DNA from 4 places in the Streptomyces sp. NPDC042002 genome. Region 4 is predicted to be linked to each of the others. Evidence: riboswitches for the same ligand, from Rfam matches in the RefSeq annotation. Region 4 holds a riboswitch; each other region holds the start of a gene.
The links. Region 4 has a riboswitch for S-adenosylmethionine ahead of ACZ6KY_RS03975 (glutathione S-transferase C-terminal domain-containing protein). Riboswitches for the same ligand answer to the same signal wherever they lie in the genome.
Positions count from the first base shown of each region.

Region 1: linked by a shared signal. The riboswitch ahead of ACZ6KY_RS00645 (aminotransferase class V-fold PLP-dependent enzyme) and the one ahead of ACZ6KY_RS03975 (glutathione S-transferase C-terminal domain-containing protein) in region 4 are both predicted to bind S-adenosylmethionine.
Region 2: linked by a shared signal. The riboswitch ahead of thrC (threonine synthase) and the one ahead of ACZ6KY_RS03975 (glutathione S-transferase C-terminal domain-containing protein) in region 4 are both predicted to bind S-adenosylmethionine.
Region 3: linked by a shared signal. The riboswitch ahead of ACZ6KY_RS12705 (hypothetical protein) and the one ahead of ACZ6KY_RS03975 (glutathione S-transferase C-terminal domain-containing protein) in region 4 are both predicted to bind S-adenosylmethionine.

Region 1 covers NZ_JBVJCT010000001.1:152,403-158,209, forward strand. The annotation lists gene qcrA (cytochrome bc1 complex Rieske iron-sulfur subunit) at 1-99, shown strand, start outside; gene qcrB (cytochrome bc1 complex cytochrome b subunit) at 96-1,736, shown strand; gene trpD (anthranilate phosphoribosyltransferase) at 1,914-2,978, shown strand; SAM riboswitch class IV at 3,073-3,189, shown strand; gene ACZ6KY_RS00645 (aminotransferase class V-fold PLP-dependent enzyme) at 3,377-4,753, shown strand; gene ACZ6KY_RS00650 (Lrp/AsnC family transcriptional regulator) at 4,793-5,074, opposite strand; gene ACZ6KY_RS00655 (rhomboid family intramembrane serine protease) at 5,117-5,807, opposite strand, start outside.
Region 2 covers NZ_JBVJCT010000016.1:178,765-184,571, forward strand. The annotation lists gene ACZ6KY_RS24085 (ABC transporter substrate-binding protein) at 1-20, shown strand, start outside; gene ACZ6KY_RS24090 (DUF3263 domain-containing protein) at 76-303, shown strand; gene otsB (trehalose-phosphatase) at 424-1,278, shown strand; gene ACZ6KY_RS24100 (alpha,alpha-trehalose-phosphate synthase (UDP-forming)) at 1,373-2,824, opposite strand; gene ACZ6KY_RS24105 (glucosyl-3-phosphoglycerate synthase) at 2,902-3,846, opposite strand; SAM riboswitch class I at 4,052-4,208, shown strand; gene thrC (threonine synthase) at 4,224-5,522, shown strand; gene ACZ6KY_RS24115 (MoaD/ThiS family protein) at 5,519-5,794, shown strand.
Region 3 covers NZ_JBVJCT010000006.1:253,615-259,421, reverse strand. The annotation lists gene ACZ6KY_RS12715 (DUF397 domain-containing protein) at 11-223, opposite strand; gene ACZ6KY_RS12710 (helix-turn-helix domain-containing protein) at 220-1,104, opposite strand; gene ACZ6KY_RS12705 (hypothetical protein) at 1,374-2,258, opposite strand; SAM riboswitch class IV at 2,316-2,426, opposite strand; gene ACZ6KY_RS12700 (DUF3293 domain-containing protein) at 2,677-3,234, shown strand; gene ACZ6KY_RS12695 (hypothetical protein) at 3,272-3,481, shown strand; gene ACZ6KY_RS12690 (DUF6299 family protein) at 3,620-4,069, opposite strand; gene ACZ6KY_RS12685 (DUF5999 family protein) at 4,322-4,516, shown strand; gene ACZ6KY_RS12680 (RidA family protein) at 4,554-4,952, opposite strand; gene ACZ6KY_RS12675 (acyl-CoA dehydrogenase family protein) at 5,019-5,807, opposite strand, start outside.
Region 4 covers NZ_JBVJCT010000002.1:276,236-282,042, forward strand. The annotation lists gene ACZ6KY_RS03965 (MFS transporter) at 449-1,870, opposite strand; gene ACZ6KY_RS03970 (hypothetical protein) at 2,050-2,322, shown strand; gene ACZ6KY_RS03975 (glutathione S-transferase C-terminal domain-containing protein) at 2,487-3,284, opposite strand; gene ACZ6KY_RS03980 (putative leader peptide) at 3,396-3,542, opposite strand; SAM riboswitch class IV at 3,500-3,646, opposite strand; gene ACZ6KY_RS03985 (hypothetical protein) at 3,805-3,939, shown strand; gene ACZ6KY_RS03990 (amino acid ABC transporter permease) at 4,108-5,112, shown strand; gene ACZ6KY_RS03995 (amino acid ABC transporter ATP-binding protein) at 5,211-5,807, shown strand, end outside.

The DNA.
Region 1 (5,807 bases), on a different contig from region 4:
CTGCCGCAGCTGCGCATCGGTGTGAACGCTGAGGGTTACCTCGAGGCGCTCAGCGACTTCGAGGAGCCCGTCGGTCCTGCATTCTGGGAGCGCGGATGAGCACTACCACCACCTCCGACTCGCGCTCCTCGCGCGAGAAGGCGCCCGCCGGTGAGCGGGTCGCCGACTGGGCCGACGGCCGTCTGGGGATCTACTCCCTGGCCAAGTCCAACATGCGCAAGATCTTCCCCGACCACTGGTCGTTCATGCTGGGTGAGATCTGCCTCTACAGCTTCATCATCATCATCCTCACGGGTGTGTACCTGACCCTGTTCTTCCACCCGTCGATGAACGAGGTGGAGTACCACGGCAGTTACATCCCGCTGCAGGGCCAGCTGATGTCCGAGGCGTTCAACTCGACCATGCACATCTCCTTCGATGTGCGCGGTGGTCTGCTGATCCGGCAGATCCACCACTGGGCGGCGCTGATCTTCCTCGCCGGCATGTTCGTGCACATGATGCGCGTGTTCTTCACGGGTGCGTTCCGCAAGCCCCGTGAGGTCAACTGGGTCTTCGGATTCCTGCTGTTCGTCCTCGGCATGTTCACCGGCTTCACCGGTTACTCGCTCCCGGACGACCTGCTCTCCGGCACCGGTGTCCGCTTCATGGAAGGCGCGGTCCTGTCCGTGCCGATCGTGGGCACGTACCTGTCGTTCTTCCTGTTCGGCGGCCAGTTCCCGGGCGGCGACTTCGTGGCCCGCTTCTACTCGGTGCACGTGCTGCTGCTGCCGGGGATCATGCTCGGCCTCGTGGTGGGCCACCTGATCCTGGTCTTCTACCACAAGCACACGCAGTTCGCGGGTCCCGGCAAGACGAACAACAACGTCGTCGGCATGCCGCTGCTGCCGGTCTACATGGCCAAGGCCGGAGGCTTCTTCTTCCTGGTCTTCGGTGTCATCGCGGCCATCGCGGCGATCGCCTCGATCAACCCGATCTGGGCGATGGGTCCGTACCGTCCGGACATGGTGTCCACGGGCGCCCAGCCCGACTGGTACATGGGCTTCTCCGAAGGCCTCATCCGTGTCATGCCGGGCTGGGAGATCAACCTCTGGGGCCACACGCTCGTCCTGGGCGTGTTCATCCCGCTGGTGATCTTCCCGCTGGTCCTGGTCGCGATCGCGGTCTACCCGTTCATCGAGTCCTGGGTCACCGGCGACAAGCGCGAGCACCACATCCTGGACCGCCCGCGCAACGTCCCGACCCGGACCGCGTTCGGTGCCGCCTGGATCAGCTGGTACTTCGTGCTGCTCGTCGGCGGCGGCAACGACATCTGGGCCACGCACTTCCACCTGGCGATCAACTCGATCACCTGGTTCGTGCGGATCGCCTTCTTCGTCGTGCCGGTGCTCACCTTCATCGCCACCAAGCGGGTCTGCCTCGGCCTCCAGCGCCGGGACCGGGACAAGGTGCTGCACGGCCGCGAGTCGGGCATCATCAAGCGCCTGCCGCACGGTGAGTTCATCGAGGTCCACGAGCCGCTCAGCCAGGACGCGCTGCACACGCTCACCGCGCACGACCAGTACAAGCCGGCCGAGATCGGCCCGACGGTCGACGAGAACGGTGTCGAGCGCAAGGTCTCGGGCGCGAAGAAGCTGCGCGCCAAGATGAGCCAGGGCTTCTACGGGGAGGACAACCAGATCCCCAAGCCCACCGTCGAGGAGTACAAGGAGATCACGAGCGGCCACGGCCACCACTGATCCCCTGATCCCCGGCTGTTCGCCATGGCAGGAGCCCCGTCCACGCAACGGACGGGGCTCTTTGCCGTCTCCCGGGCTGGATAGGGTGGACTCACCCCGTGGTGCGGGGTGATCCACCCCGCGTCACCTACGACCGCGTCACCGACCACCGCGTGACCTACGAACCCAGGAGCGACCATGAGCGCTGTGAACCCCGCTGGAGGCGACACCGCGGCGGGCCGTTCCTGGCCGGCGGTACTGAACGGCCTGCTCGAGGGCCGCGACCAGAGCGCGGACGACACGGCCTGGGCGATGGACCGCATCATGCGCGGCGAGGCGACCGACGCGCAGATCGCCGGGTTCGTGGTGGCCCTGCGGGCCAAGGGCGAGACCGTCCAGGAGATCACCGGACTCGTCCGGGCGATGTACGAGCACGCCAATGTGATCGAGGTGCCCGGACACACCGTCGACATCGTCGGAACGGGCGGCGACGGCGCGAAGACCGTCAACATCTCCACGATGTCCTCGATCGTGGTGGCCGGCACCGGCGCCAAGGTCGTCAAGCACGGCAACCGGGCCGCGTCCTCGGCGTCCGGCTCGTCGGACGTCCTGGAGAAGCTCGGCGTCAATCTCCAGCTCACGGTGAAGCGGGTCGCCGAGGTCGCCGAGGAAGCCGGGATCACCTTCTGCTTCGCGGTGAAGTTCCACCCGGCGCTGCGTCATGTGGCGGCGGCGCGCGGCCAGTTGGGCATCCGGACGACCTTCAACGTGCTCGGCCCGCTGACGAACCCGGCGCGGGTGAAGGCCCAGGCGGTCGGGGTCGCCGACCCCCGTATGGCGCCGATCGTGGCGGGCGTGTTCGCCGAGCGCGGCAACTCCTCGCTGGTCTTCCGCGGCGACGACGGACTCGACGAACTGACCACCACCGCGGGCTCCCACGTCTGGGTGGTCCGCGACGGCGTGGTCACCGAGGAGTGCTTCGACCCGCGTGACGTCGGGCTCGACATCGTCCCGGTGGAGGCCCTGCGCGGCGCCGACGCCTCGTACAACGCGGAGGTCGCCCGGCGTGTGCTGGACGGCGAGCGGGGGCCCGTACGGGACGCGGTCCTGCTGAACTCGGCGGCGGCCCTGGTGGCCCTGTCGCCGACCGGCGCGCCGCTCGCGGACCAGCTCCGCGCCGGAATGGAGAAGGCGGCCGAGGCGATCGACTCCGGCGCCGCCAGGCGCACCCTGGACCGCTGGGTGGCCGCCAGCAACGCCTGATCCACCGGTGACACGGAGGAAACGGAGCAAGGCGCGGTCCACGATCCGGACCGCGTCTTGCGCTGGGAAGATCCTCTGGCAAGATGCTGTACCAGGTCATGAGTGACAGCCATCAGGCCCCGGCCGGCTGTCCGGCAACCCTCCGTCCGTGGCGGGGTGCCCCGGGTGAAGACCAGGTCGTAGGCAGCGAGGCCTACGGCAAGCGCGGACCCCTCCCGCCCTCCGGGCGGACGCAACCAGGGGTCCTGGTCGTTCGAGGGAGCCTTCTGTGAGCAAGCGAATGCGATAGGGCGTAGAGCCCCGCCCCCGCACACCCTTTTCACCTTTCCCGCGCTGAGCGCTGCCTCCCGGCGGCCGGCTCGCGCGGTGATCCCGCCTGCCTCTCACAGGAGCTCGCCATGTCTGTCTCCACCGTTGCCGCCGACCAGTCTGTTTGTGCCCCTCTGGCCGTTCTGGGCCGGGATGTCACCGTCCCGCTCGTCACCGGCGGCGAGGTCACCTACGCGGCCCTCGACTACGCCGCCAGCGCGCCCGCCCTCCAGCGGGTGTGGGACGACGTGGCCGCGTACGCCCCGTACTACGGCAGCGTCCACCGGGGCGCCGGCTACCTCTCGCAGCTGTCCACCGACCTCTTCGAGAACGCCCGCAGGACCGTCGAGGAGTTCCTCGACTGCCGCGCCGACGACCAGGTGGTCTTCACCCGCTCCACCACCGACTCGCTCAACCTGCTCGCCGCCGCGCTCCCGGCCGACTGCCAGGTCTTCGTCTTCGAGACCGAGCACCACGCCTCGCTGCTGCCCTGGCGCGACGCCCGGGTGACCTACCTGAACGCACCGCGCACCCCGGGCGAGGCCGTCGACACCCTGGAGCGCGCCCTCGCCGCCCGCACTGTGTCCATTGAAGGGGGCTACGGGCCGGCCCTGGTCTGCGTCACCGGCGCCTCGAACGTCACCGGGGAGCTGTGGCCGGTGCGTGAACTGGCCGCAGCCGCGCACGCCCACGGCGCCCGCATCGTCCTCGACGCCGCGCAGCTCGCCCCGCACCACCCGGTGTCGGTCCAGGACCTCGACGTCGACTGGGTCGCCTTCTCCGGGCACAAGCTGTACGCGCCCTTCGGCTCCGGTGTCCTCGCGGGCCGCTCCGACTGGCTGCTCGCCGCCGAGCCCTACCTCGCGGGCGGCGGCGCCAGCCGCAAGGTCACCCGGCGTACGGACGGCGGCGTGGACGTGGAGTGGCACGACAGCGCCGCCCGGCACGAGGCCGGCTCGCCGAACGTCATCGGCGCCTACTCGATCGCGTCGGCCTGCAAGGCGCTCACCGACGAGGGCTTCGACAAGCTCGTCGCCCGTGAGCAGCACCTGATCCGTACCGTCCGCGCGGGCCTCGCCGAGGTCCCCGAGGTCCGGGTCCTGTCCCTCTTCGGTGACGACGCCCCGCGGGTCGGCGTCATCTCCTTCGTCGTCGAGGGCTGGAACAGCTCGCACTTCGCGGCCGCGCTCTCCGCCGAGTACGGCATCGGCGTCCGCGACGGCCTCTTCTGCGCCCACCCGCTGGTCCGCACGCTGCTCGGCAGCGACCCCGGGACCCAGGGGGAGTGCGGCGCCCCCGAGGCGGCCCCCGGGGAGAAGTCCCTCAACGCCATCCGCGTCAGCTTCGGGGCCGGTACCCCCGACGAGCACGTGGAGCGGTTCGTCCGCGCGGTGCGCGAGCTGGTCAGGGACGGCGCCCGCTGGCAGTACCGCACCGAGGGCGGCCGCTGCGTCCCGGCGGTCTGACGCCCGAAGCCGTTCCGCCCGGAGGCGGTGTTCCGTCGGTCAGGAGTCGAGGCCGATCGCGAACGCCGCCTCCAGGTCGTGCTGGGAGTACGTACGGAACGCCACGTGCGTGTCCGTCGCCTCGACGCCCGGGATCTTGCTGATCTTGCCGGGGATGACGTCCGCGAGGTCGTCGTGGGCCTTGACCCGGACCATCGCGATCAGGTCGTAGGTGCCGGTGACGGAGAAGACCTCGCTGACGCTCTCCAGCGACGCGATCGACTCGGCGATCTCGGGGATCCGGTCCACGCTGGTCTTGATGAGGACGATCGCGGTGATCACGGCTGGTTCTCTCCCTAGGGGGCCGCTGCTGGGGATCTCACCCTACTCGCGGTCCACCTGACCCGGCCGTTCGGCCGGGGGCCCCGGGAGCAGCCCCGGAGCGGGCGCGACGGCCGTACGGTGACGGAACCGCGCCCACGCGTAGACGAAGCCCAGGGAGAAGCCCACGAGGTGGGCCAGATAGGCGACCCCGGGGCCCGAGGCGCTGCGGCCCGCCGCCAGCCACTGCAGGGTGAACCAGAACGGCAGCACCACCCAGGCCGGGAACCGCAGCGGCAGGAAGAACAGGAACGGGAAGAGACTGGTCACCCGGGCCTTGGGGAACAGGTACAGGAACGCGCCCAGCACCGCCGAGATCGCTCCGGAGGCCCCGACCAGGGACTGCTGCGAGCCGGCGTTGGCGGCGGCGTAGCCGAGCAGGGCCAGATATCCGCAGCCCAGGTAGAAGAGGGCGAACTCCAGATGGCCCATGCGCTCCTCGGTCATCAGCCCGAAGACGTAGAAGAAGAGCATGTTGCCCAGGAGGTGGAGCCAGCTGCCGTGGATGAACAGGGCGGTCGCGGGGGTGAGCGCCTCGCGCGGGGCCCCGCCGAACAGCTCGGCCGGCACCACGCCCCAGCGGCGGAAGTACGCCCGCTGGGCGACCAGCAGTTCGTCCCCGGTGCCGTACGCGGGATCGAGCCCCGAGGCGGGACCGATCACGAAGATCAGACAGCACAGGACGATCAGCCCG
Region 2 (5,807 bases), on a different contig from region 4:
GCCGGCGGCCCCTGTCCTGACCGGCGCGGTCCCCGGCCCCGGCACGTGTCGGTGCCGGGGACTACCGTGCTGTCCATGCAAGAGCTGCCCGCGCGCGAACGGAGCATCCTCGCCCTGGAGCGCCGCGGCTTCCCCGGGCCGGGCGCCAAGGAGCGCGCCATACGCGAACAGCTGGGCCTCGCCCCGGTCCGCTACTACCAGCTGCTCAACGCGCTGCTGAACGACCCGAGGGCCCTGGCGCACGACCCGGTCACGGTGAACAGGCTCCGCCGGGTACGGGAGGCCCGCCGCGACGAGCGGTGAGGGCGGGGGAGAGGGCCGGCGGAGAGATCGAGCGGTGGGATCGGGGCATTCCGGCCGACGGGTCCCCCGCTCGGCCATGAGTCAGGGGTGCGCCCGCCGCCACCCGGATAGGGTCGACCCATGGGCAGCCACCCCGAATCCAAGGACTTCTCGCCGGCCCCGGTGACCCCCGCCGGGCGCGACGCTCTGGAGGCGATCCTCACCCGCCCCACCCGCACGGTCGTCGCACTCGACTTCGACGGAACCCTCGCCCCCATCGTCGCCGACCCCGACCGGGCCCGCGCGCACCCCGGCGCGGTCCCCGCCCTCGCGGCGCTCGCCCCCAAGGTCGCCTCCGTCGCCGTGGTCACCGGCCGCCCGGCCGGTGTGGCCGTGCGCCACGGCGACTTCGCGGGCGTCCCCGGCCTTGAGCACCTCGTCGTCCTCGGCCACTACGGCGCCGAGCGCTGGGACGCGGTGAGCGGCACGGTCACCGCCCCCGCCCCGCACCCCGGGGTGGCCGCCGTCCGCGCCGAACTGCCGGGGTTCCTCGACCGGATCGGCGCCTGGCAGGGCACCTGGATCGAGGAGAAGGGCCGTGCGGTCGCCGTGCACACGCGCCGCGCCGAGGACCCGCAGGCCGCCTTCGAGGCGCTCCGGGAGCCGCTGGCCGAACTGGCCGGCCGGCACGGCCTGATCGTCGAGCCGGGCCGCATGGTCCTGGAGCTGCGCCCGCCCGGCATGGACAAGGGCGTCGCCCTCATGGAGTACATCCGGGAGATCGGCGCCGAGGCCGTCCTGTACGCCGGTGACGACCTGGGCGACCTGCCGGCCTTCGCCGCCGTCGACAAGCTCCGCTCCGACGGGGTCCCCGGACTCCTGGTGTGCAGCGGCAGCTCCGAGGTCGGCGAACTCGCCGAACGGGCCGACCTGGTGGTCGACGGCCCCGCCGGAGTCGTCCACCTGCTCGCCGCCCTCGCGGCCCGGCTGGCCTGAGACAACCGGACCGGGACAACCGGGCTGAGAGGACCGGCTGGGACAACCTGGCTGGAACAAGGGTGCTGTCGGACGGTGGGTGACGGGCCGCCGGTCAGGCCTCCAGCTCGCGCAGCTGGTCCAGGAACCACTGGGCCGGGGGCAGCGCGGTGGCCGCGGCGGCCAGCCGCTTGGTGCGCTCGGCCCGTTCGCCCGGCTGCATGGTCAGTGCCTCGTGCAGCGCCCGTGCCGTACCGATCACGTCGTACGGGTTCACGGAGATCGCGTCCTCGCCCAGCTCCTCGTACGCCCCGGCCTCCCGCGAGAGCACCAGCACGCAGCCCTCGTCGGAGACGACCGGGACCTCCTTGGCGACGAGGTTCATGCCGTCCCTGATGGGGTTGACGAGGGCGACGTCCGCCAGCCGGTACGCGGCGAGCGAGCGCGCGAAGTCGTCCTTGACGTGCAGCACCACCGGGGTCCAACCCGGCGTTCCGTAGCGGGAGTTGATCTCGTCGGCGACGCGCTGCACCTCGGCCGTGTAGTCCCGGTACACCGCGAGGTCCTGCCGCGAGGGGTAGGCGAACGCCACGTGGACGACCCGCTCGCGCCACTCCGGGTGCTCGTCGAGGAGCTGCCGGTACGCCAGCATCCCCCGCACGATGTTCTTGGACAGCTCGGTCCGGTCGACGCGTACGACGGTCCTGCGGCCCTCGCCGATCTCCTCGCGCAGCGCGGCCATCCGCTCCTCGACGTCCGCCCGGTGCGAGCGCTCGCGCAGGAACTCGGCGTCCGCGCCGAGGCCGTGCACACCGACGCGGGTCCGGCGGGGCGGGCCGCCGTCCAGGTGCTCGACCGCCGGCGGCGCGTCCGAGGGCGAGGTCACGCGGTAGCGCCCGGGGTCGATCTCGCCCGCGCAGCGCATGAAGGCCGTCGCCCACCGCCAGGTCAGGAACGCCAGCCGGTCGGCGCCGAGCATGCCGTCCAGCAGTTCCGCGCGGATGTCGTCGGGGAGCATCCGGAAGTAGTCCTCGGGCGCCCACGGCGTGTGGGAGAAGTGGCCGATGCGCAGGTCGGGGCGCAGCTCGCGGAGCATCCCCGGCACCAGGCACAGGTGGTAGTCCTGGACCAGCACGGAGGCGCCGTCGGCGGCCTCCTCGGCCAGCGCCTCGGCGAAGGCGCGGTTGTAGGTCCGGTACGACGCCCACTGGCGCCGGAACTTCGCGTCGAAGACCGGCTCCAGCGGGGTCTGGTACAGCATGTGGTGGACGAACCACAGCACGGAGTTGGCGATGCCGTTGTACGCGTCGGCGTGCACCTCGGCGTCGATCGCCAGCATCCGTACGCCGTCCTCGCCGACTCCGCGCGCGACGGCCTCCCGGTCGCCGTCGCCGAGGGCGGAGCACACCCACAGGGCGCCCGCGTCCGGCCCGATCGCCGAGAGTCCCGAGACGAGGCCGCCACCGCCGCGCCGGGCGTGCAGCGAACCGTCCTCCCGTACCTCGTAGGTGATCGGGCCGCGGTTGGACGCGACCAGAATCCGGTGGGCACCGTGCGTTGAAGCCATGCCTCGAAACCTAGCCCCGTCTCGAAACGCTCAAACGTTCACTTCGGCCGTATGCGGTCGCGGCCGGCCGGTCCTGCCTACGCGGCCTTGCGCCGCTGGTACTCGGAGATTTCGGTCATCGGGGGCCTTTCCTCCGTGTCGACCGAGTACGTGCGCGGCTGGAAACCGTCCCGGCCGCGCACGAACTGGGTGAGGGCGGGGCGGATCAGATGGCCGCGCGCCAGCCGGAGCTGGGCGGTGCGGTAGATCGCGGCGGCCATCCGGCCGAGCGCCTGGCCGTCCTGGTGGCGGTGTTTGCGCACCCCGACGTCGACCTGGGCGAGGGCGTCCAGGCCCACCAGGTGCAGGGCGTCGACGAGCATGCCCAGTTCGACGCCGTAGCCGACGGGGAACGGGAGCTGTTCGAGCAGCGAGCGGCGGGCCGCGTACTCACCGCCGAGCGGCTGGACGAAGCCCGCGAGCTGCGGCCAGTGCATGTTCAGCAGGGGGCGGGCCATCAGCTCGGTGACCCGGCCGCCCTGGCCGGTGGCGCCGCCCAGCGGACGGTCGTACATGGCCTTGACCAGGTCGACGCCGGGATCGGTGAGCAGCGGGCCCACGATCCCGGAGACGAAGTCGGACGAGAACTCCTTGAGGTCCGCGTCGATGAAACAGACGATGTCCCCGCTCGTCACGAGCAGCGACCTCCACAGCACCTCGCCCTTGCCGGGCACGGCGGGGATCCGGGGGAGGATGTCGTCGCGGTGCACGACACGCGCGCCCGCGGCGGCGGCGACCGCGGAGGTGCGGTCCGTGGAGCCCGAGTCGACGACGACGATCTCGTCGACGAGGGGCACCTGCTGCATGAGGTCGTGGCGGATGATCGCGACGATCTCGCCGACCGTCTCCTCCTCGTTGAGCGCGGGCAGTACGACACTGACCGTCGACCCGGTGACGCGTTTGGCGGCCATGAGCCGGTGGAGGGGGCGGTCGGTCACGGACCAGGAGCGTGTGCTCAGCCAGCTTTCGACTTCTTTCAGCACGGTCTGCGGCTCCTCACTGTCTGATCACACGCTCTCATCGGCGTGCCCGCTGCGGCCAGCGGCAGATCGATTGCCGTCGTCTCGCGGTTCGGACGACTATCTCAACTGTCCTGGCCTTCGGTTACAGTCTTGAACAACGCGGATGACCATCGCATGTCCTGGATCGTCGGCATGTATCGCGTTCAACAGTTCAACAATCAAATACCGCTCATCCAGAGGGGCAGAGGGATACGGCCCGATGAAGCCCCGGCAACCCTCCAGCCGGTCTCGTACCGATCGATGTCGATCGCGTCGCGAGGCTCCCGGCTCGGGAAGGTGCCAAATCCGTCTCACGGCGAAGTGCGTCGTGAGGAAGATGAGGAAAGGGCCTCGCCTCCATGGCTGCGCAGACAGATGCAAGTACCACGAACTCCGCCGAAGCGGTGGACCTCGGCCCGGCCGCGGCGCTTTCCTGCCGCGAGTGCGGACACCGCGTCCCGCTCGGCCCGGTCTTCGCCTGCGAGGAGTGTTTCGGCCCGCTGGAGATCGCCTACGACTTCTCGGCCTACGAGACCGAAGAGCTCCGTAAGCGCATCGAAGCGGGACCCGCGAACATCTGGCGCTACGCGCCCCTCCTGCCCGTCCCCGCGGACGTGGCGGACAAGCCGAACATCAACCCGGGCTGGACCAAGCTCGTGCAGGCCGACAACCTGGCCCGCGAGCTGGGTGTCGACGCCGGGAAGCTCTTCGTCAAGGACGACTCCGGCAACCCGACGCACTCCTTCAAGGACCGCGTCGTCGCCCAGGCCATCGAAGCGGCCCGCGCCTTCGGCTTCACCACCCTCTCCTGCTCCTCCACCGGCAACCTCGCCGGCGCCGTGGGCGCCGCGGCGGCCCGCGCCGGCTTCCGCTCCTGCGTGTTCATCCCGCACGACCTGGAGCAGGGCAAGGTCGTCATGGCCGCGGTCTACGGCGGCGAACTCGTCGGCATCCAGGGCAACTACGACGACGTGAACCGTTTCTGCTCCGAGCTGATCGGCGACCCGGCCGGCGAGGGCTGGGGCTTCGTCAACGTCAACCTGCGGCCGTACTACGCCGAGGGCTCCAAGACGCTGGCGTACGAGATCTGCGAGCAGCTCGGCTGGAAGCTGCCGGACCAGCTCGTCGTGCCGATCGCCTCCGGCTCCCAGCTCACGAAGATCGACAAGGGTCTCCAGGAGCTGATCAAGCTCGGGCTCGTCGAGGACAGGCCGTACAAGATCTTCGGCGCCCAGGCCGAGGGCTGCTCCCCGGTGTCCGTCGCCTACAAGGCAGGACACGACGTCGTCCGGCCGCAGAAGCCGGACACCATCGCCAAGTCGCTCGCCATCGGCAACCCCGCGGACGGGCCGTACGTGCTCGACATCGCGCGGCGCACCGGCGGTGCGGTGGAGGACGTGAACGACGAGCAGATCGTCGACGCGATCAAGCTGCTCGCGCGCACCGAGGGCATCTTCGCGGAGACGGCCGGCGGGGTGACCGTCGGCGTCACGCGCAAGCTGATCGAGAGCGGTCTCCTCGACCCGACCCTGACCACGGTCGTGCTGAACACCGGCGACGGCCTCAAGACCCTGGACGCGGTGGCCTCGGACACCGGGCTGACCGCGACCATCCGCCCGAACCTCGACTCCTTCCGAGAGGCTGGCCTCGCATCATGAGCGTCAACGTCCGCATCCCCACCATCCTGCGCACCTACACCGGTGGCGCCGCCGAGGTGACGGCCGAGGGCACGAACCTCGCCGAGGTCATCACCGACCTGGAGAAGAACCACACGGGCATCGCCGCGCGCGTTCTGGACGACCAGGGCAAGCTGCGCCGCTTCGTCAACGTGTACGTCAACGACGACGACGTGCGGTTCGAGCAGGGTCTGGAGACGGCGACCCCGGACGGTGTGGGCGTCTCGATCATTCCGGCCGTCGCCGGAGGCTGACCGTTACCCCGTT
Region 3 (5,807 bases), on a different contig from region 4:
GCCCCGCACCTCAGCCGCCTGCGCGGACCGCGTACCCGACGAACACCGCCCAGGCACCCGCGCCAACAGCCAGCCCGGGGCGGGCGGTGTCCTTGGAGTCCCGGACATGGACTGTGCGACGGTGGGCGGCCGCCTCGAGACACTCGCCGCCTTCTTCACTGCTGTGGCTACTCTTTGTCCAGAGCAGGCGAGAATCGCCCTGGCTGACACCTTCGGCCTTCATAGCTCTCCCAGCAACGTCTCGACGTACGCCATCGACTCATGAGGCGTGAGCGCCTGCGCCCTGAGGCTGCTGTACTTGGTCTCCAGGCTGCGGACAGAGGCCCGTTCGGTGAGCAGCCGGCTCGCGCTCTGCACCTCAACGTAGGCGATCCTCCGTCCATCTCCTGCTTCGATCAAGGTGAAGGGGCCGGCCAGACCCGCATTCTCCTCCCGGTCCAGCGGCATGATCTGCACGTCCACGGTTCGCTTGTGGCCGACGAGGCGCAGCTGCTCCAACTGTCCGCGCAGCACTTGGCGCCCACCGATCGGTCTCTTGAGGACCGACTCGTCGATGACGAAGGTGGCGAGTGGCGTGGGACATCGCGCGAAGAACCCCTGACGAGCCAGCCGCCCCGACACTCGTTCGTCGACGGTCGCGTCATCCAGCGGGGGCCGCATCATGCGAAAGACCGCCCGCGCGTACTTCTCCGTCTGCAACAGACCTGGCACCGCCTGGTTCGCGTACACGTGGAGTTCAACCGCCTCCGCCTCCAAGCGGGCCGCGTCGCGGAAGAACGCCGGGAACTGCGCCCGCGCGACCTCCTCCTTCATCTCCCGCAAGACGCCGCCCGCGTCCAGCAGTTCGTCCGCCACGTCGATGAAGCGAGCAGGCGGCACCCGCCTCCCTTGCTCGAACGCCGCGATCGTGGACGCCGAGTACCCGGTCCCCGCCCCGACCTCAGCGCGCTCCAGAGCGGCCCGCAGCCGGAACCGCTTCAGCTGCCGCCCGAAGACCCGGATGATGCCCGACCCCGGTTCCGGCGGGCCCGGAGCCTCAGTGCCGTGGTCCGAGCCCCCGTCCGCAGCCGCGGTTCCGCCCGACTCCCGTACCGGTTCACTCACTCGCCCGCTCACCTCCGCCCGCCCCTGGTACCGACCAGCGCCAACGCCAGGAAGCGCACGCTCACCACGTCGGTGAACCCCGAAGGTTCACCCGGACAAGTGCGCACCGTCGGTGCGTGCGGATCATGCGTGCGGAAGGCCCGTCCCAGCCGTCGCAAGTGATCAGCAGCATCGGGGCGAGTGGGGAAGGCACCGTCGCCGCAGGGGGATGCGCTGTTGGCAGTGGAGGCGGAAACAAGGTCCCCCGCTGGGCCTCCGGGGCCGGGCCATCAGTAGTCCCAGTTGGCAAGAAGCACGTGGCAACGCGACCAGTCGACGGTCCAGTCGCCCTCAACCGTGAAGCCCGCCTCGCGCACCTGTTCCGTCACCCGATCCACGAGACTCCGCAGCGCTTCCGGAGTGTCACGGACCTGGGTCTCGCCGCCAGGCCCCCAGGCGGGCGCGGAGTACATCACGTGCTGTTCCGACCCGCGCGTCCTGATGACCTTGACGGTGTGGGCGTCCTCGTTCTGAAGGAACACGTAGTAGCTGCCGTCGTCCGGTTCCTCGTCCGAATCGGCACTGGAGGAATCGGAATCGGTTTCGTCTCTTGCGCTCAGGGGCCGTGCGACATCGCTGTGGCAGGACAACCACCAGAGCTGCCACGGCCCGTCCGTGGTCCATCTCTCCCTGTCCGGTCTCGCCTGGGCGACATCGATGAGGGTGATGAGCCCGTGGAGCGAGCGCCGGTCGAAGCCGCCGGGAAGCACGTCACTCAGGTCGTAGATCGAATCCTCCGCCATCCCTTCGGCGAAGTCGTCGACAACCTCCAGGACGCAGTCATCGTTCTCGTCGCCCTCGTCGTCCTGGTTCTCCACCTTCGCGTACTGCCTTTTGCCGGCCTCGTGGCCCCAGCAGAGGCCAGGCATACCGCCATGCGCGCAGGTGCACGTGTCCGTCCCCTCCGCGTCCTCGGTGGTCTCCTCGGGTTCCGCGCCTTCCTCGACTTCCGGAGACCCCGGGTCCGGCTCCTCGCGCCGTTCATCGAAGAGGTCACCGGTCCCCGGCGAACCGAGGCCGTTCGCCTCGGCCGTGTGGAACAGCGTGCAAGCGGCGGCGAGTTCGATGACCTGCACACCCGCGCGGCGAGGCTCGGGCTCGGGGGAAACGGACATGTTCGGGCAGCCTTCCGGAGTCGTAGGACCCCGGTAGCACACTGTCCGCACCCCGGTGATCTGCGGTTTCCCACGCACCGCGCATGGCGATCGGCCGTGTCCCCGGAGCATCCGCGACGGACGGAATGCCGTCCAGCGAGCCGGGACTTGACACTGGAACTCTTGACCGAGCGGGGAAACTGACACCCGTGACGGGCCTTGGCAAGATGATCCGAAACCCCTTGCTCCGGGACCGGAATCGTGACATCTTGCGGCTCGGTCGACCCGGCCGAGTGCGACCGGGGAAGCCACCGGTCGGCCGACTCGCACATCGCGTGAGTGCCCTTCCGGGCGACATCGTGCCCCCATGTCCATGGGGGCAGGCACCGATCTCCCTGCACGGCGTGTAAGGGGGTCCTTCGTTCCACAGGAGGCCCTTGTGCACGCGACCGACGTACCCGGTGCGCCCCAGAACTGGGAGCTCTACCGTCACGCTGTCGTGGACATCCGTTTCCACGACAGGACCGTCCGGGTCGAGCCGCGTTCGCCGGGCACGGCTGAGGGCCCCTTCCCGGAACCGGCCGGCGGCACCGCCCTTCATGTGATCACGGCCTGGAATCCCTTTGGCCGTACCGCCTCCGCCGAGTACAACGCCCGTGCTCACGGCCTGCTGCTCGGCGAGCTCGCCCGGCAGGGGCTCACCTGGTGGCCGGCGGCAGGAGGCGACGCGCGCGGCACGCACGTCGAGGAGAGTGTCGCCGTCGCGGGCATGAGTGACTGCGCGGCACGCGAACTGGGGCGGCGCTTCGGTCAGGACGCGATCTTCACCTGGACTCCCGACGCATGGCGTGTATCGGTGTGCGAGGGCGACACCGCCGCCGTGAGTGGGTGGGCGGCGTTCACCAGCACCGGCCGGACGCCATGGCTTCCCTCGACCGACGACACCGGCAAGGGTTGCCGGGACGCCTCGTTGGACCGTCGCCTCGAAGACCGCTGACGCGCACGAACACCGGCGTACGACAGGAGCGATGACGATGGGCATGTATCCCATGCGGACGCCGGACCGCTGTCCCCACTGCGGCAGGACTCTCGCCGGCCCACCCGCCGAACGGGTCACGGCCGACGGCTTCCCGGCGGAGGTGACCTACGAGACCGACCCCCTGTGCGGCGCGCGCTGGCACGTGTGGGACAAGACGTCTCCACTGCGCCGGCTGGCCCGCCCGTACGTGGACGCCACGGACTGACATCGCGACGCCCGTGGCATCCGAGGGACCGCGCCGGGCACCGGTCGGTGCCGGTCTCCGCCCGGCGCGGGAGGGGCCGCCGACCCGCCCCGTCGGCGGCCCCTCCCGTACCTGCTCAGCGCTGGGCCTCGTACGTGTTCAGCCCCGGACGACGGTGATGTCCTGTTCCCGGATCGCGTGGACCGAGGGCAGGGGGAGGCCGGTGGCGCTGATGTCGAACACCGTGGCCTCGACGTGCGCCGGTCCCGGGACGAGGGTTTTGGGCGCGCTCTCCTCCGAGTTGCTCCAGCGGTGCTCCGCGCCGTCGCAGACCGCCGAGGAGCCGCCGATGGGGTGGCTGGCCCAGGGATCGCCCTGGGACACCGTGGAGGACACGAACACGGGCCCGGCGGCGCCCGTGCAGCGGTAGGTGCCGGAGAGGGTGATGGTGCCGTCGGCGGCGACCGTGCCGGTGTGGTCGACGGTCACCTCGTCGGACGGGGCGGTCCGGGTGGTGTCGTACGGGGCGGACACGGCGACGGCGGACGGGGCGAGGAGCAGGAGCAGCGCGGCACCGGCGGCCGTGCCGACGGCCTGGCGAAATGACATGGAGTACCTCCTGGAGCGGGGGCCTGGAAGGGGCGCTCAACAGGTACCGGTCCGAGGCCCCGAAGGCGGTGATCATCACCCCTTTGGTGGCGAGTTGGCACCGTCCGTCTTGGGGGCGTCCGAGAGTTGTCCTCGTGTTGTCACGCTTCACGACCGGCTGTTCCGGTGAGTTCGCCGCGCGCGCATGGTCTAGGTATGCGAGGGCGACGACAACGCCGCCGACACTCTTCGCATCCCACGTGGAGGTGCACCATGTGCTCACACCGGTCTTCGTGCCCGTCCGTGGACGCCGCCGCCCCGCACATCGTTTCGGCCCACCCCGAGCAGGGCTGGAACCTCCTGTGCAACGGCGCGATCGTCTTCGACGACAGCGGCGAACTGCTCCCCGACGGCAGCGTGATCGCACCACACCGGGTGTTCGCCGGCCAGTTGGCCGTCGCGGCCTGATCTCCGCCCGTTCCGCTCTCTCCGCTACCTCGCGGCCCTACGCCAGCACGGCGAAGCCGTCGAGTTCGACCAGTGCCTGTTCGTCCCACAGGCGCGTGGCGCCGATGACGGCCATCGCGGGGTAGTCGCGGCCCGCCAACCGGCGCCAGATGCGGCCGAGTTCGGGAGCGTGGACGCGGTAGTCGGCGACGTCCGTGGCGTAGACCGTGACCCGGGCGAGGTCCGCCGGTTCGCCGCCCGCCGCCCGCAGCGCGGTCAGCAGATTGACCAGCGCCCGTTCGAACTGGAGGGGCAGGGTCTCCCCCACCACCTTCCCGTCCGCGTCGAGCGCGGTCTGTCCGGCCAGGAAGACGACACGGGAGCCGGTGGCGACGACGGCGTGGGCGAACCCGGTCGGCGGGGAGAGCTCGGGCGGATTGACGCGCTCGGCGGTCATGCGGACCCCGTTCCCTGTGCTCGGCGGACGGTCATGCGGACCCCGTTCCCTGTGTCTGCTCGACGGTCATGCGGACCCCGTTTCCCGTGTCCGCCCGGCCGCTTCCGGGCTCTGTGCGGCAGCCGTCCGGTACAACTCCTTGGCGATGACCGCCCGTTGGACCTCGCTGGCCCCCTCGTAGATACGCGGCGCGCGCACCTCGCGGTAGAGGTGTTCGAGGAGATGGCCGCGGCGCAGGGCGCGGGCGCCGTGCAACTGGACGGCCGCGTCGACGACGTACTGGGCCGTCTCGGTCGCGAGCAGTTTCGCCATCGCCGCCCGCCGGGGAACGTCCGATGCCCCCTCGTCGTACGCCGCCGCGGCCGCGTACACCATCAGGCGGGCCGCCTCGGTGCGCAGCGCCATCTCGGCGACCCGGTGGGCCACGGTCTGCAGGTCCTTCAGCGGGCCGCCGAACGCCTCGCGTCGTGCCGTGTGCGCGAGGGTCGCGTCCAGCGCGGCCTGCGCCATGCCGACGGCGAAGGCGCCCACGCTCGGCCGGAACAGGTTGAGGGTGTTCATGGCGACCCGGAAGCCATGGCCGGGTTCGCCGAGGACGTCGTCCGCCGTGACGGGTACGGCGTCGAAGGCGAGGGCGCCGATGGGGTGCGGGGAGAGCATGTCGAGCGGGGTGCCGGTGAGGCCGGGGCGGTCGGCGGGGACGAGGAAGGCGGTGACTCCGCGGGCTCCGGCGTCGGGCGCGGTCCGCGCGAAGACGGTGTAGAAGTCGGCCTCGGGGGCGTTGGAGATCCAGCACTTCTCGCCGGTGAGCCGCCAGCCGCCGGTGCCGTCCGCGTCCGCCCGGAGCGCCAGCGC
Region 4 (5,807 bases):
CCGGTGCCTGCGGCGCCGCGCGGCCTGCCTCGTGTCCTTCATGCGTATCCGTTTCCGAGGGGGATCTGGGATCGAGCCGATGATGTGTCCATCAGTGGCCGCGGGAGCCGAAAAGGTTGCCGCTCGTGTCCATCCGGCGCTCGACCGGGGGAGTGAGAGTCGCCGAAGGCCGCGCCCAACCCCCGTACGAGGTCCGTCCCGGTCTGTTGCGGGCGGGTCATGTCTACTACGGAAGACGCGTTGACGGGGTCACGTCGACCGTATGCGCCGAATCCGCTTCTGGCCCCGGGCCCGGTCCGGCACCCCGGTCCCCTTTCGGCAGGGCGAGGCCGACCGCGCGCGACCGCCTCCCGGAGTCTGCGTTTGCTGATGGTGAGGGCCGGGTTCTCTGCCGCGGGACGTCGGAACCGCCTTTGCCGTAAGGCTGGTTCGGTGTCCGTCCGGGGAATCAGGTGTCGTTCCGTGCCCGGGTGCCCACCACGCCGCGTGTGCTGACGGTGGTCCTGGGAAGGAGGACCGCGGCGGTGAGGCCGAGGAGGCCGAGGACGGCGAGTGTGACCATGGCCGCGGCATAGGAACGGGTGGTGAAGCCGGCCACGAGGATGGTGCCGGCGACCGCGGTGCCCAGCGAGGAGCCGAGGTTCGACACGCTGCGGGACAGGCCGGAGATCTCGCCCTGCCGGTCCTCTGTGAAGCTCGACTGGACGATGTTCACCGACGGCGTCAGCATCACGCCCAGGCCCAGCCCGACCAGGAGGAGCCCGGGAGCGAAGGCCCAGGGGCTCGCGAAGCTGTTCACCATGGCGATCAGGACGATGACGCCCGCGATGGTGACGACGAATCCGGCGATGATGAGGGTGCGTTGGGGGCGGTGCTCGGCGAGACGTTCGGCGGCCAGGGAGGTGGCGAGCAGACCGAGGGTGGCGGCGGTGAAGATGACGCCGGTCGCGATGGCGTCGTAGCCGCGTACCACTTGGAGGTAGGCGGCCACGGTGAACGACGACCCCATGAGCAGCAGCCATTGGATGTTCTGGGTGATGAGGCCGAGGTTGGACGTGCGGTTGCGGAACAGGCTGGTGGAGAGCAGCGGTTCCTTGCCCGCCGCCTCGCGGGCGCGCACGGAGCGGAAGAACCACAGCAGCGTCAGCGCACCCAGGGCGAGCAGGCCGGTCATCAGCCAGACGTTGTTGTCGGCGGCCAGGATGCCCATGACGATGAGGACGAGGCCGGTGGCCGAGAGGACGGCTCCGACGGTGTCGAAGGGGCGTGTCGGATCCGGCGGGAGCGGGTCCTCGATGTGCCGGCTCAGCACGATGATCAGTGCGATGACCAGGGCCTGGAACACGAAGGCGGCCCGCCAGCTGATCCACGAGGTGATGAGCCCGCCGATGAGGGGGCCCGCCGCCGCGCCGATGCCGCCCAGCGCCATCACGACTCCGAAGGCTCGGGCACGGGAGGTCATGTCCTGGAAGAGGAGCGTCGTGAGGATGTAGACGGGCGGGATGAGCAGAGCGGTTCCGACGCCTTCGAGGATCGAGTTGCCGAGGATGAGGACGCCCAGGCCGGGGGAGGCGGCGCTCAGCAGGGCGCCGACCCCGTACACCGACAGGCCGGCCAGGAAACAGCGCTTCCGGCCGTAGCGGTCCGTCAGCTTGCCGCCGGGAATCATCAGCGCGGCCATGACGAGCAGGAAGATCGTGATCGCGGTCTGCACGCCCTGAACGGTGGTGTCGAGATCCTCGCTGATGTCGTTGATCATCACGTTCATGTTGGAGCCGGCGAAGCTGCAGATGAACTGGGCGAGGGCGAGCGGGGCGAGAACCCGGCGCTGTGCCGCCGACGGCCGTCTCGACGGGCCTGTTTCAGCCATCGTCATTCCTTCTGGCCGCCGGACGTGTGGTGTGCGTGCCGCGCTCGTACGCTCATAGCGTGCGCCGAACGCCGACGGACCGCACGTGGACGGGGGCGGACCGGTGGACCGTCTCGGCGATCGCCCGCGTTCTGTGCAGCGGGCATGCGTTGGTTCCGGGGATGGGACAGGGTGTTGTCATGGGGCGCCTGTGGATGACGTGGTCGATCGAGGGAGTCGGATCGGCCGGCCAGAACGTCGCTGACGTGGAAGCGGCCTGCCGTGCTCTGGTCGGCTCCGTCGAGCGGTCCCGGCGTGCCTTCGACGTGCCGGAGCCGTGGGAGGAGCTCCGCGCGTCGGCGCTGATCATCCAGGACCAGATCCTGGGCTCGGGGCGCGAGGTCCTTGACCAGGGCCGGCAGTGGACCTCGACCCTGAAGGGCGTGAGCATCGTCCTGGTTCCGCGCGAGTGAACGGTCCGGACGCCGGGCCCGGCGTCCGGTTCTCCGCTCAGCCTGCCGCGGGAGGACCCCGCCATCGGGAGGACGGCCGTCGACATGCGGGCTGACCGCTTCGACGACCGCACACCCGGTCGGGCAGATGAGCCGAGTGGGACTCTCCCTCGCTTCCGCCGGGATCAGGCGTCGGCGGCCACGGGCGCCGCGTCGGTCCCGCCCCGGAAGGCGGGGTGGTCGCCCAGCCGGCGTACGTAGTCCCGCAGCCGGGGGTGAGGCCGGAGGATGTCGGCCGGGCCCAGTCGGGTGAGCGCCACCCACACGTCCACGTCCGCGGCCGTCAGGTCGTCGCCCAACACGTAAGGCCGTGTGGCGAGTTGGCAGTCCAGCAGTTCCAGGGCCGCAGAGAGTTCCGAGGGCTGGGCGGACGGGGTGACATCGCGGTCCAGCAGGTCGCGCAGGGCCTCGATGTCAGCGGTGAGGGCCGGCGGGCACAGCGTGGAAGGGTGGCCCGTGGTGTGGCCGGAGAGCAGCCCGGCGAGATCGCGGAGGATGTCGGGCGTGTGGTTGCTGACGATGCGTCCGCTCCAGCGGTCGCACAGCGCGGGTGCCGTCAGCGGTCCGTCGTAGTGGTGCTCGGTGGCTTCGTAGGCACGGCGCAGTGAGGCGAAGGCGTCGGGTGTCCCGGCGGGGTGCGCCAGGATCGTGGTGGCGACCGAGTCCTTCAGGCCGAGCAGGTCGAGGGTGATCGCGATACGCAGCGAGAGGGGACAACTCTCCGACAGATACAGCTCGTAGCGGTGCGGCGCCGGGTAGAAGCCGCCGGCCAGGCCGACACCGATACGGCTGTGGACGCTGTGGGGGAGCGCGGACGGTGCCGCCGCCCCCTTCAGGCCGAGGCGAAGGTCCGACGGGAACGAAATCTGGTCACAGGGACGCGAGTTGGCTGTACCGGAAGTGCGCGAAGCTGTCTCGGGCATAACTCTCCCTTGGGGAACGAGGAAGCCACCGCCGCCTTGTGGGCGCCAGCGGCCGAATGCGGATTGACTGCGCTTGTCGCACCGGTCCGGATCGAACGGACCGGTTACGGGTCAGTAAGCGCTGGAGACACGCAACAGATCGATGTGCAGGCGCCTCGTCAAACCGTTCCTGGGCAATTCCCCACCGGTCCCGACTCCAGGGCTCGCGAGACGCGAGACCACGCTTGTCCCGCCACACCGGCGGGACCCGGTCGTCACCCGGGGCACCCCGTCGCGGTGGAAGGGTTGCCTGTCAGCGGGCCGGGGCCGATGACCACAGGAGCGGGGGTGAACCCGCACCGTGGGCGCTGACAATCGTGACCGTCCACGCCAGTCTCGGTGCGACCTGTTGCGCAGTCAAGAAGGCCGACAACGCGGTCTCACCTGGTGGTCACCCGCATTGACATTCTTTTCGGGGCGGGCCTAACGTGCGGCGCACAACGGGATGCCTCAAAACCGGAGAAGAGAAATGGTGACGGCGATGCACGCAGCTGACGGGACGGCCGCATGGCGGCGCCCTGGCCGCGATGTGCTGTGCGCCGACCGCTCCGTGGACCTGCTGCGCGTCAACAGCGCGCTGTGTACGGGCACGTGCCGCTCCCTCTGCCAGGGCTGACGGCTCTTCTTCCGAATCTCTGACGACCACCGCTGTCGCGGTGCGCCCCTTCTCCGTCCAGCCCCCGTTCCACGTGCACCCATGCGTCTTTCGCGCCGAGCCGTTCCGGCTCCGCGTCAGGCTGCCGCTCGCCGTGGTCCGGGGTGTCCGAATCCGCTGGAGCTCTCCATGAGTGAATCTCCGGGCATAGCTGTGTCCCCTGGATCAGCGCCGCCCGCCGAGGCGATCCCCCGTCCGCACGTTCCCGCCACGCCGAAGCCCCTCGCGGCCCAGCGGGTCCTTCCCCTCCGGCGTCCCGGCCGCTGGATCATCACGGCCGTCGTGCTCGTGCTGGTCGCCCAGATCACCCACGGCCTGGTCACCAACCCCTTCTACCAGTGGGACCGATTCCAGTACTGGTTCCTGCGCCCGACGATCCTCGACGGCCTGCTCATCACCCTCGAAGTAGCCGCCTACAGCGCGGTGTTGGGACTGCTGGGCGGCATCCTGCTCGCTCTGGCCAGGCTCTCCCCGAGTCCGGTGCTCCGCGCGGTGAGCTGGGTCTACACCTGGCTGTTCCGGTCGGTACCACTCATCGTGGTCCTGCTGTTCCTGTACAACTTCAGTGCCCTGTACCGGACGTTGAGCGTAGGCGTTCCGTTCGGCCCGGCCTTCTTCACCTTCGACGAGTCCCACCTGGCCACCGACATGGCCGTCGCCGTCGTCGGACTCAGCCTCAACGAAGCGGCGTACGCCTCCGAAGTGGTGCGCGGCGGCCTGCTCTCCGTCGACCAGGGCCAGCATGAAGCGGCCTCCGCCCTCGGCCTGCCGAAGCGGTACCAGTTCGCGAAGATCGTCTTCCCGCAGGCGCTGCGCTCCATCACCCCCAACTACGTGAACCAGTTGATCGGCCTCATCAAGGGCACCTCGCTGGTCTTCTACGTCTCCTTGATGGACCTGTTCGGCACCGTGCAGAGCATGGGCAGTACCTATCCCGGCGACATCGTGCCGCTGCTCCTCGTGGCCACCGCCTGGTACCTGATCCTCACCAGCGTCGTGTCCGTCATCCAGTTCTACGTCGAGCGGTACTACTCGCGGGGCGCGCTGCGCACCCTGCCGCCGACCCCGTTGCAGAAAGTGCGGAACGGTCTGCGCGACGTGCGCGCCCGGGTCCGGAGGGAGACGGCGATATGACCGGCGAAGCGCGTCAGACGACGGTGAAGGACAGGACGGAACCGGAGGACCAGGCCGCGGGGACGACTCCGGCGGACGAGGCCATCGGAGCGCTCGGGATCCAGCCGGCCGCGGTCGAGGTGCACGACGTGCACAAGTGGTACGGCGCCCACCAGGTCCTGGACGGAGTGGAGTTGACCGTCAGGCCCGGAGAGGTCACGGTCATCCTCGGACCCTCCGGATCCGGGAAGTCCACCCTCCTGCGGGTCATCAACCACCTGGAGAAGCCCGAGATCGGCCATGTCAGCCTGAACGGCGAGCTCATCGGCGTCCGCAGGCACGGCGACCGTCTGAAGGAACTCAGCGAGCGCGTCATCCGGGGCCAGCGCAGCCGCATCGGGTTCGTCTTCCAGAACTTCAATCTCTTCCCGCACCTGACCGTGCTGGACAACGTGGCCGCGGCTCCGGTGGCGACCGGAAAACTGTCCAAGCCCGAGGCCCGGCAACTGGCGCGCGATCTGCTCGCCCGCGTGGGGCTCGCGGACAAGTCCGGTGCCTACCCACGGCAGTTGTCGGGCGGACAGCAGCAGCGGGTGGCCATCGCCCGCGCCCTCGCCCTGCGTCCGGGGGTCATCCTCTTCGACGAGCCGACCTCGGCGCTCGACCCCGAACTGGTCGGCGAGGTGCTCGCCGTCATCAAGGATCTGGCCAGCAGC